Regions from separate parts of the Psychroflexus torquis ATCC 700755 genome, predicted to be linked through region 1. Evidence: riboswitches for the same ligand, from Rfam matches in the RefSeq annotation. Region 1 holds a riboswitch; the other holds the start of a gene.
The links. Region 1 has a riboswitch for thiamine pyrophosphate ahead of thiE (thiamine phosphate synthase). Riboswitches for the same ligand answer to the same signal wherever they lie in the genome.
Positions count from the first base shown of each region.

Region 2: linked by a shared signal. The riboswitch ahead of thiC (phosphomethylpyrimidine synthase ThiC) and the one ahead of thiE (thiamine phosphate synthase) in region 1 are both predicted to bind thiamine pyrophosphate.

Region 1 is NC_018721.1:3,337,962-3,343,638, forward strand. It holds gene P700755_RS14420 (S8 family serine peptidase) at 1-951, shown strand, start outside; gene P700755_RS14425 (acyl-CoA thioesterase) at 1,190-1,573, shown strand; TPP riboswitch at 1,712-1,800, shown strand; gene thiE (thiamine phosphate synthase) at 1,863-2,492, shown strand; gene P700755_RS14435 (ABC transporter substrate-binding protein) at 2,494-3,369, shown strand; gene thiM (hydroxyethylthiazole kinase) at 3,375-4,184, shown strand; gene tenA (thiaminase II) at 4,232-4,891, shown strand; gene thiD (bifunctional hydroxymethylpyrimidine kinase/phosphomethylpyrimidine kinase) at 4,924-5,677, shown strand, end outside.
Region 2 is NC_018721.1:4,255,273-4,260,949, reverse strand. It holds gene thiC (phosphomethylpyrimidine synthase ThiC) at 277-2,136, opposite strand; TPP riboswitch at 2,440-2,534, opposite strand; gene P700755_RS18295 (IS4-like element ISPto2 family transposase) at 2,821-4,056, shown strand; gene P700755_RS18290 (hypothetical protein) at 4,509-5,075, shown strand; gene P700755_RS18285 (IS30 family transposase) at 5,065-5,677, opposite strand, start outside.

The sequences.
Region 1 (5,677 bases):
GATTTCTGCTCTGTTCCGTTATTAGACGGCTTAGAAGTGGATGCAGTAACTGTTGTCTGGTATACACAAGAAAGTAATGGAACTGCTCTAGCAGCAGACTACATAATTTCTAATGGAGAAACACTTTATGCTGCTAGCTTAGAAGGTGAATGTGAAAGCCAAGACCGTCTTTCCGTGACCGTTACCTTTAGTGATGAAGCGCCCGTTCCAACTCAAGCAGTTTTAGAAGATGTTGTTGCTCAATGTGAAGTAGTGGAGCTTTTCGCGCCAACTTCACAAGACAATTGCGATGCAGTTGAAATTGAAGGGACAACGACTGTAGAATTTCCTATTTTAGAAAGCACAACGGTGACATGGGAATTTGAAGATAGTTCTGGAAACATAAGTAATCAAACTCAAGATATCATTATTGATGATAATAAAAATCCAGAAATATTGTTGAATGAGAATATTGTTTTAGAATTGGATGAGGATGGTAATGCAACACTTAGCCTAGACGATGTAGATGGAGGTTCAATAGATAATTGTGGTATTGCAACTCAGGAGTTAAGTCAAGTTGATTTCAACTGTGATGATTATGATCCTGAAAATGAAGTGGTAGAGGTTATATATACACTGATTGACACTAGTGGCAACGAAGTACAAGAAACGGTAAGTATTACATTGTTAGATCCTACCTCAGCTTGTACATTAAGTTCAAATGTATTTGAGACTCTTAAAGTAGCACTATACCCAAATCCTGCTCAACAGACATTGTTTCTTGAGCTTGGAAATACGCCATTAACCATTGATAAAGTGACTGTTTTTGATATTCAAGGAAAACTTCTTATATCTTTAATACCTAATGGTTTAAATACGGCGATAGATGTATCGTCCTTATCCTCAGGAAATTATTTCCTAAGGATGTCTTCAGGAAAAGACACGATGACCAAAAGATTTATTAAGGAATAAAACTATATAATCTAATTAGTGATAACCCCTGCATCTAATGATGTGGGGGTTTTTGTTTTGTAGGAAATAAATCCAACTTCAATGGTTTAAACAAATTTGTTTTCAAAATATCGCAAATACTCAGTTTTTTTTAATCATGGGAATAAAATAATTCAATTTATTTATAAGACATTATAAATTTAGTTTGGTATTAAACTAAGTTTGTAAAAAACTTACCTTAGCATCATAACTCAAATATATGACCATTCAAGAGCGAATTGAAAATTCAAAGACTGTCATTTTTAAAGCTGTTTTTCCAAACACTACAAATCATTACGATACACTATTTGGAGGAACTGCCATGCAATCCATGGACGAGACCGCTTTTATAACAGCAACTAGGTTTAGTAGACAACGTATGGTGACTGTAAGTAGCGATAAAATTGATTTTAAAAAACCAATACCAGCTGGAACAATAATAGAATTAGTTGGACTTGTAACTTATGTTGGCAATACAAGCCTGAAAGTTAGGGTAGATATTTTTGTAGAAGAGATGTATACAGAATTTAGAGAAAAAGCTGTGACTGGAGAATTCACCTTCGTGGCTATAGATGAAGACAAAAATCCTGTCAAAGTCATTTAGAAGGTTTTTTTTGATTTTATTTTCGTTAAAAATTAACGCTTCCCACTACTCAGCTCAGGCTTTATCTTAAAATTAATGTAAAATCTAGAGATTTAGAATAGCTGAAGGGGATAAGTTAACTTACATTATTTACTTTTATATGATCGTTAGGAGTGCCGAAAGGCTGAGAGTATATCCTAGAACCTGAACTGAGTAATATCAGCGTAGGAAAACGAAACAAAAATTGAAAAAAAATCAATAAACCGTTTCGTGTATACACATGAAGCGGTTTTTTTAATTTTATACAAAAATGAAATCATTACAAGGCATTTATGCCGTTACAGACGAAGTATTAACTCCAAAATCTACCATTGTAAAACAGGTAGAAGAAGCCTTGGAGGCAGGAGCCAAAGTCATACAACTTAGAGATAAGTCATCTACAGATGACGAGCTAGAGCCTATTGCTAAATCTCTACAAGATTTGTGTGATCAAAAAAAAGCGACTTTTTTTATAAATGACAGAGTGCAATTAGCCAAAAAAATAGGTGCTGATGGCGTTCATGTCGGTTTTAGAGACCAAACCGTAAAAGAAACTCGAGAAGAAGTTGGAGAAAAAATGCTTATTGGAGTGTCCTGCTATGGAGATATTGAACGCGCAAAGCAAGCGGTAAATGATGGAGCCGATTATGTGGCATTTGGGGCTATTTATCCTTCCAAAACGAAGCCTAAAGCCGATGTGGTGAGCAAAGAAATTATTTCCAAAGCTAAAGCAGAACTAGATGTCCCAATTTGTGTCATAGGGGGGATCAATCGTAAAAACATCAATGAAATTGTTGATTTTCAACCGGATTTATATGCTTTGGTAAGTGATATTTTTGAATCTGAAAGTATAAAAAAGACGGTTACAGAATTAAACAAACTCATTTCAAAATCAGAATAAAATGAAACTAGCTATCGAATGGTTTTTAAACCCAGACCACCTGCCAATAATCGTTGCCGAAGCAAAGGGTTTTTTGAAAAAAAATGGAATCAGCGATTTTGAATTGATAGTACCAACAGACCACTATGACGGTCTTCAAGATCTCATTGAAGGAAACATAGAATTTGCGACCAACGAACCTTTGCACCTCATTGAGCAGTACCATACAGAATTCCTTTCTCTTGGAACTTATTTTGAAACTAAAGGTGGCGTTATTATGAAAACAACTTCTTTTGAGGCCCTAAAGAAAGGTGAGAAAATCCAAGTTGCCACTCCAGTTTCAAATGAGAAAACCAATGGCATTGGCCTTGAAATTATAAAGCGTTATGGGGCTAAACAAGGCGTAAACATCAAGCCTTCACAGATTGAATTTATTGCTAAGGATTTTTACCTTATCAAACACATGAAAGAAGGAGCAGATGCAGGATGGCTGTATTTTTATAATTTTGAAGGTATTGAAGCTAAACATGAAAATATGGATGTGATCCATATGGACTCAGATTCGGCTGGGTTTGCAAACTTTTGTGCTTTAGACCTTTTTACCTCAAAATCATATTATCAAAAAAATAAAGAAAAAGTAAATGCATTCGTAGAAGCTATCCAAGAGGCTATTGAATTTATTGAGACAAACCCAGAGGAAGCTTATACTATTTACTATGCGTATACAAAAGAAGAATCAACTCCACTGATGGACGATATTTTGAAAGCGACAACCAAATGTTTTAGTAAAGACTTTGAATCTTTATCGGAAAAAGAGCTACCTATTTTAAAGTTCTTTAATGAGATCGGCATCACAGATCTAAGTGAAGATAAATTCAAAAAAGCATTTTTAAATTAAAATTTATGTTAGAAAAACAAATTTACAGTCAATTATCCAATTTAAGATCCAAAACTCCACTTGTAGAGGCCATTACCAATTACGTGACTATAAACGATTGTGCAAATATTCTGTTGAGCATTGGTGCATCGCCAGCCATGTGCGAATCTGCAGATGAAGCTTATGATTTTACAAAGCTTGCCAACGCTGTTTACCTAAATATAGGAACCTTAACCAAAGAGCAAGAGCTAGCTATGCTACAAGCTGTTAAAGCAGCAGATGAGCTCAACATACCTTTGGTTTTAGATCCAGTAGGTTGTGCAGCTATCCCAAGACGAATTGGTTTTATAGATAAGTTAAGATCTTTTGGTAAGGTAGATATCATTAAAGGCAATCTCGGCGAGATCAAATCTTTGGCAGGAGTAGAAACTAAAGTGCGTGGAGTGGATTCCTTAGATAAGGGTGAGGATGGCGTAGAAGTTTGTCAACAACTAGCTAAAGATTGGAAATGCATTGTTGCAGCTTCAGGCAAAATTGATATTATAACCGATGGAGAAACAACGGCACTTGTTCATAATGGCGATGACATGTTAACCAAAGTCACAGGAGCTGGGTGTATGCTTGGGGCCCTTACTGCTGGATTTTGCGGTGCCAATAAGGAAAATTTGTTAGCCTCTTGTATAGCGAGTTTCTTGAGCATGGGAATAGCTGGTGAACATGCTGCCCAGCACAATAGAGGGTGTTATCCTGGGAGTTTTAGAGTATTTCTTATCGATGAAATATATAAACTTAATGACACCATTTTGAGAGATAAATCCAAGATTGAATTTGTTTAAATTGGTATAATACCATGCGATTAGTCCACTATTAAAATAAATGAATTATGAATTATAAATGGTTTTTGAAAACAGTTGATTTAGTACATCCATTAATGAACCAAATTAAAAATCATGCGTTCATTAAAGAGTTAAGTGAAGGAACTTTAAGTGCTGAACAATTTCATTTTTATATGTACCAAGATTCTTTTTATCTATCTATTTATGGGAAGGTATTAGGTAATATTGCTACCCAATTAAAAGATCCTTATCATTCGTTGGACTATATGAGTTTTGCGAATGGAACTATTGAAGTTGAAAAAGATTTGCACAAAGAATTTATAACTCAATTGAAAGGATTTAAGGCACCAGAGAAATCTCCAACTTGTAGCTTGTATACTGGTTTTCTTACTGAAGTTTATCAGTACGATTCTATAGAAGTGAGCTTATCTGCTGTTTTGCCTTGTTTCTGGATTTATAAAGAAGTCGGGGATTATTTGCTGTCAATTGCCAACACAAATAATAATCCTTACCAAAAGTGGATAGATACCTATGGAGGTGAGGATTTTTCAAAGTCTGTTGATCGCGCTATTGAAATTACAGAGTATTATGCTCAAAATACCACGCCCAAAGTAAGAGAAGAAATGACACAAGCTTTTCTAAAGACTGCACAACTGGAATGGATGTTTTGGGATAGTGCTTATCGCAAGGAAAAATGGCCAGTCTGAGTTAAAAAACCATCAATAATAAATGACTAAAAATGAAAACGTACCCAAAGCTTTTAATCATAGCAGGAAGTGACTCTGGTGGTGGAGCAGGCATACAAGCTGATATTAAGTCGGCTGGAGCTTGCGGAGCTTATTCTGCAACCATAATTACTGCTATTACAGCCCAGAACACCCTTGGTGTAAACGCTATTGAAGGTGTTTCTCCTCAGATGATAGCCAACCAATTGACAGCGGTGATGGATGATATTGGAGCAGACGCCTTAAAAATAGGGATGCTTCATTCTAAAGAGGTTATCGAAGAAGTTGCAAAACATCTTCAACATTATAAAGCAAAACATATCGTTTTAGATCCTGTTATGGTAGCTACTTCTGGTGATCCTTTGCTTCAGGAAGATGCCATACAGGCCTTGATGCATCAAATAATACCCCAGGCAGAAGTAATCACACCTAATGTGCCCGAAATGGAGCTTCTCCTAGGTGAAACTATTAAAAATACTACGGAGTTTTCGGACTATGCAAGAGCTTTGGCCGAAAAGTTTAAGGTCTCTGTTTTACTTAAAGCTGGACACCTAAAAGGTGATAAATCTGTCGATATTTTATTCAATGTAAAAACAAAACAGATAACAAAATTGAGTTCACCAAGAATCACAACCAAAAATACACATGGTACAGGATGTAGTTTATCTTCTGCATTAGCAAGTTATTTGGCTCAAGGTTTTAGTTTAGAAGACGCTTCTCAAAAAGCAAAAACATTTATTTACCAAGCGATCAAAGCGGGTGGTGATT
Region 2 (5,677 bases), 920 kb from region 1:
AAAAAGCCTGTACTGAACTAAATTCGGTACAGGCTTTTTAAGTTGGTTTTTATCAAAAACAATTCCCTGATAAAGGCTATGCTAATTATTTCAACTTTAATCCAGCATAAAATCTGAACTGCGTTGTTGTATAATTAAATTTATTTATAGGACATTATAAATTTAACTAGGCATGAGTTAGGGATTGTATTGGCATCCTTTTGCTCTTTCGGCAAAAGATAAAAAGGAAAGCCCGACCACGCTTTTTTTTTAAAGCGTGGGAACTTCCTAAAAATCTTACAAATACACTTCAGATCCTTTTTCTTTAAACTCTTTCGATTTGGCTTCCATGCCTTTGACGATGACTTCATTGTTTACAATGTCGTTTTCTGCGGCAAAGTCGCGTACTTCCTGAGAGATTTTCATAGAACAGAACTTAGGACCACACATAGAGCAGAAATGCGCCACTTTTGCGCCATCTGCGGGTAAAGTTTCATCGTGGTATTCTAAGGCGCGCTCTGGGTCTAATCCTAAATTAAACTGATCTTCCCAACGGAACTCAAAACGCGCCATACTTAAGGCGTTGTCTCTATGTTGCGCTCCAGGATGTCCTTTTGCCAAATCAGCAGCATGTGCCGCTATTTTGTAAGTGATGACTCCGACTCGAACATCTTCTTTATTCGGCAAGCCTAAATGCTCTTTTGGTGTTACATAACACAACATTGCGCAACCAAACCAACCAATCATCGCAGCTCCAATGCCCGAAGTAATATGGTCATACCCGGGAGCAATGTCTGTCGTTAAAGGGCCTAATGTATAAAAAGGAGCCTCATCGCAAAGCTCTATTTGCTTTTCCATATTCTCTTTAATCATGTGCATTGGCACGTGACCTGGACCTTCAATAAAACACTGAACTTCGTGTTTTCTGGATATTTTTGTCAGTTCTCCTAAAGTTTCCAACTCTGCAAATTGAGCTTCATCATTGGCGTCTGCAATAGATCCTGGTCGTAAACCGTCTCCCAAAGAAAGGGAAACATCATAGGTTTTTAGAATTTCACAAATATCTTCAAAATGAGTATATAAAAAACTCTCTTTGTGATGTGCCAAACACCATTTTGCCATGATAGAGCCTCCACGAGAAACAATACCGGTAACACGCTTGGCTGTCATTGGTACATACCGTAGTAAAACGCCTGCATGAATTGTAAAATAATCAACGCCTTGTTCAGCTTGTTCTATCAGCGTATCTCTAAAAACTTCCCAGGTTAAATCTTCTGCAACTCCATTTACTTTTTCTAAAGCTTGATAAATTGGCACGGTGCCAACGGGTACAGGAGAGTTACGTACAATCCACTCTCTAGTTTCATGAATGTTTTCTCCTGTGGATAAATCCATTATATTATCTGCTCCCCAACGACAGGCCCAAACTGCTTTTTCTACTTCTTCTTCAATAGAGGAGGTCACTGCAGAGTTTCCGATATTAGCGTTTATTTTTACCAAGAAATTTCTACCTAAGATCATAGGTTCTGCTTCTGGATGGTTGATGTTCGATGGAATTACAGCACGTCCTCTGGCGACTTCTGACCGCACAAATTCCGGTGTAATTCGATCTGGAATGGAAGCGCCAAAATGTTCTCCTTTGTGTTGCTTTCGGATCTCAGTCATTTCATCTATTCGTTGATTTTCGCGAATAGCAATGTATTCCATTTCAGGTGTGATTATTCCTTTTTTAGCGTAGTGTAACTGCGTTACATTTTCTCCTTTTTTTGCACGCAAGGGTTTTTTTAATAACGAGAAACGCATGTGGTTCAAACTTTTATCATTCAACCGCTGGTTGCAATATTTGGAAGTAAACCCTTCTAATTGCTCTACATTATTTCTATCTAAAATCCATTGTTCACGAATTCTGTCAATACCAATATGTACATCTATTTTTTTATCAGGATCTGTATACGGTCCTGAAGTATCATAAACAGTTATTGGCTGATTTGGTGTTTTCTTTTTTGTCCTTGAGTCTTTGGTGTCACTTAATAAGATTTCACGCATGGCCACACTGATTTGTGGATGAATTTTTCCTGATACATATACTTTTCTTGAATTTGGAAATGCTTGTCTTGTAATCCCATTTTTACTTGGTGCAGTGTCTTTCTTTTTCATTTTATCTTAGATCAATTAAATAGTTTACAAGGTTTAATAACTAATTAGTTAACCTCCTGTTGTGGATATACCAATTAGCATTTTATCACTATTTTAAAATGCTCCAAAAAAGACCAATACATTTTCTTAAAAACAGGGCTACTTAGCGTTATGACTGTCTTATTCGTATTTATAGTTATAAAACGAACGTGGGCAATTGCCTTTAATATTTCTGAAAATTGATGGATTTCTTGGTTTACTTTTATAGTGATTATATTTATAAAATAGTACTGTAAACCTTTGGGAAGTAGTGTCTGTACAACTAAATCTAAGTAATTTTTTTCCTACGTTGGTATTAACCAAATCAGGTTCTAAGGATTTTTCTCAAACTAACTCAATAGCTACTCCCAAAATTTACAAGATAAATATACAAGGTAATTTATAATAAGAAGGATAAATAACTAAAATTATTTAGAGTCATTTCTAAAGATAAGAGTAAAACAGTGGGGGAGTGGGAAGCATTTTTATGACTAAGGGGAGTAATCCATTATAAGGAACCAAAAATAGTGTCAAAGACCGAAAAGAAATGCATTGGATTCTAAAGATTTTGATGTAGACTTAAAATATCACTAGCATCCGAAAGTCGGGATTTTAAAAAGCCCTCAGAATCACGTATTTTTGAGTTCTACCAAAAACTTTTCAAATATGGGACTCTTCAGGCGAAACAAAAATAACAATAAACCAGTCATTCGACAAATTTTAGATTTAGTACCCCATTGGTTATTTAGAAGTTGCACCAATACCTACAAAACAGATAAAGGTGTTCATAAGTATAGAACTTACGACCAGTTTGTTGCTTTAACTTTCGGACAGCTTAATAAGTGCCAGAGCCTCAATGATATATCAGCAGGAATTGGAGTTAGCGAGATTTTTATAAGCGACTTAGGTTTAACCCAAAGCCCTGCTCGTTCTACAATGAGCGATGGCAATAAAAAGCGTGACTGGCAGGTGTTTGAGAGCTTGTATTATCGTTTATTAAGTCACTATAAATCGGTGCTAAAACAGCATCATAACACCCATATTATAGAAGAGATTAAGGGCAAGGTAGTTAAACTAATAGATAGCTCAACGATTTCCTTGTGTCTGGCTATGTTTGATTGGGCAGAGTTTCGGACAGCTAAAGGAGGTATTAAATTGCACACTAGCTGGGATTATAATTTAATGATACCTGATGTAGTAAATATAACAGAAGCAAAGGTTCATGACAGATATGGATTAAAGCAACTGATTTTCCCTAAAGACACTATTATAGTTGAAGACAGAGCTTATTTCGATTTTGAATTAATGCTCAATAGAATAAAAGCAGAAAATGTATTTGTTACTAGAATTAAGTCCAACACTTTGTATGAAACGATAGAGGAGCTGGAGCTTGCTGATGATGTTGACCAACATATTCTTAAAGATGAAATAATACAACTTACATCAGGTAGGGCGATAGAAACGGGTATTTCAAAGCATAAACTAAGATTGGTACATGTTTATAAAGAAGATGAAAACAAAGTAATTGCCATTATTACCAACCAACTTGATTGGGAATACAATACCATTGCAGCATTATATAAGAAACGTTGGGATATTGAATTGTTTTTTAAAGCTTTAAAACAAAACCTACAAGTAAAAACCTTCTGGGGAACCAGTGAGAATGCAGTAAAATCGCAAATATATGTAGCGCTGATAAATTATCTACTTTTAGAGCTTATAAAGCGAACTATTTCCAAAAAAGCAGTTGCTTTTTCTAATTTGTCAGAAAAAGTGAGATTTTGCTTATATCACTACTTATCACTAGACTATGTGTGCAATGAAGTCAGAGAAGGTGTTCGTAAAGTGACAATTTCACCACAAAAAGTATTAGTGTTAGAGAGGGACTTATTTTCTGGGTAAAGTGAGCTTTTTAATGTAAACATTGGGGTAGAAACATGTTTCTTACTTCTTTCTAAAAACTTTCGGATGCTAGTGTTAAAATATAACAAACTGGCTTAGGTATTTCAATTTTCGGCAGAAAAACATAGCGTAAGTAGATCATATCAAACATTAGAAATTGATTGGGATAATAAAACAATAATAGAAAAATACAGTATTTACACTTCAATTAGACACTAAATTAAGGTGTACAACGCGTGTAAAATTAATCGTAAGTTATTCTCCACTTAGGAATCCCGAAGCGGAGGAACTCTTGGATTTTCTATTCAGTTTGCAAATATTAAATTGGTTGTCCGATCAACGCAACAAATAATATACAAACGCGTTAGCAAATATGCGATTGAAAACCAGTCAAAATTATAAATTGAAAAAAGTAATTATTCACAAATCAAAACAAAAGGAAAATTAAAAGTATGAGAAAAGTATTATCAATTTTAGTATTATTTATTACGCTGAATAGTGTTGCACAAATTAAATCGAAAGTTCAAAAAGTAAATGGAATCGAAGTTTATTTATTGGCAGAACCTGTAAGAGAATATGAAACTTTAAAAGGAGGTGGAAAAGGAATACAATGGGGTTCTGTTATTACTGGAGGATTGGTAAATGAAAGTATAGCTACAAAGGTGAGTAAGTATATTAATAAATTAGCTAAACAATACAAATATGAAAATATAAAATTTGACGCAGTAATTTATACAAACGGAAAACAAATGACTGCAATAAAGTTTACGGACGAAAAAACTCCTGAAAATGACAGAATTGCCGTAGTTCAAAAAATTGAGGCAATTCCTTTCTTTGTGATGAGTGAACCTATAAAAGACTATGATTTCATAAAAAAAATTAGGGGAGGAATTAAGTGGAAATCTGCTTTAACGGGAGGTTTAATAAATAATAGTATTGAACAAGATTTATTGAAGTTTGCGAAAAAAATGGAAAAGAAATTTTGGAGAAAACAAATATCCGCCGGATTCAAGTCATAAATGCAACTTCTGGGTTAAATAATAATTGATCCATTACAAATATAGGATTTTCATAATTGAACCTTTTTCTAGGTCTTAGATTTAATTTCTCTTGTATCTGTTTTACTTGGTAATCAGTGATTTTTGTAAAGTCTGTTTTTTTAGGTAAATATTGTCTTATCAGTCCGTTTAGGTTTTCGTTTGAACCCCGTTCCCAGGAGTGATAAGGTCTTGCAAAATAATAATCTATATTTAGCTCTTGCGCTACCACAAGGTGGTCTGCAAACTCTTTTCCATTATCCGCTGTAATAGTTTTCAAATAAGGTTTCCAATCCTCTAATAAATCTATGATTGCTAAGCCTACCCCTTTGGATTCTTTAGAAGGAACTTTTTTCATTTTAAGCATTCCAGAGCTTCTATCATTAATTGTTAGAATAGCTTGATTGTGATTTTTACCTATTATCAAATCCACTTCAAGATCTCCAAAGCGATCTCTGAGCTCCACTTTACTAGGTCGTTTTTCTATACTTACCCTGTCTTTTATAATACCCCTAGAATCCTTTGCTGCGCCTCTTTTACGATAACGCCTGCCTTGATGTCTTAGATGCTTATGTAGGGTTCCT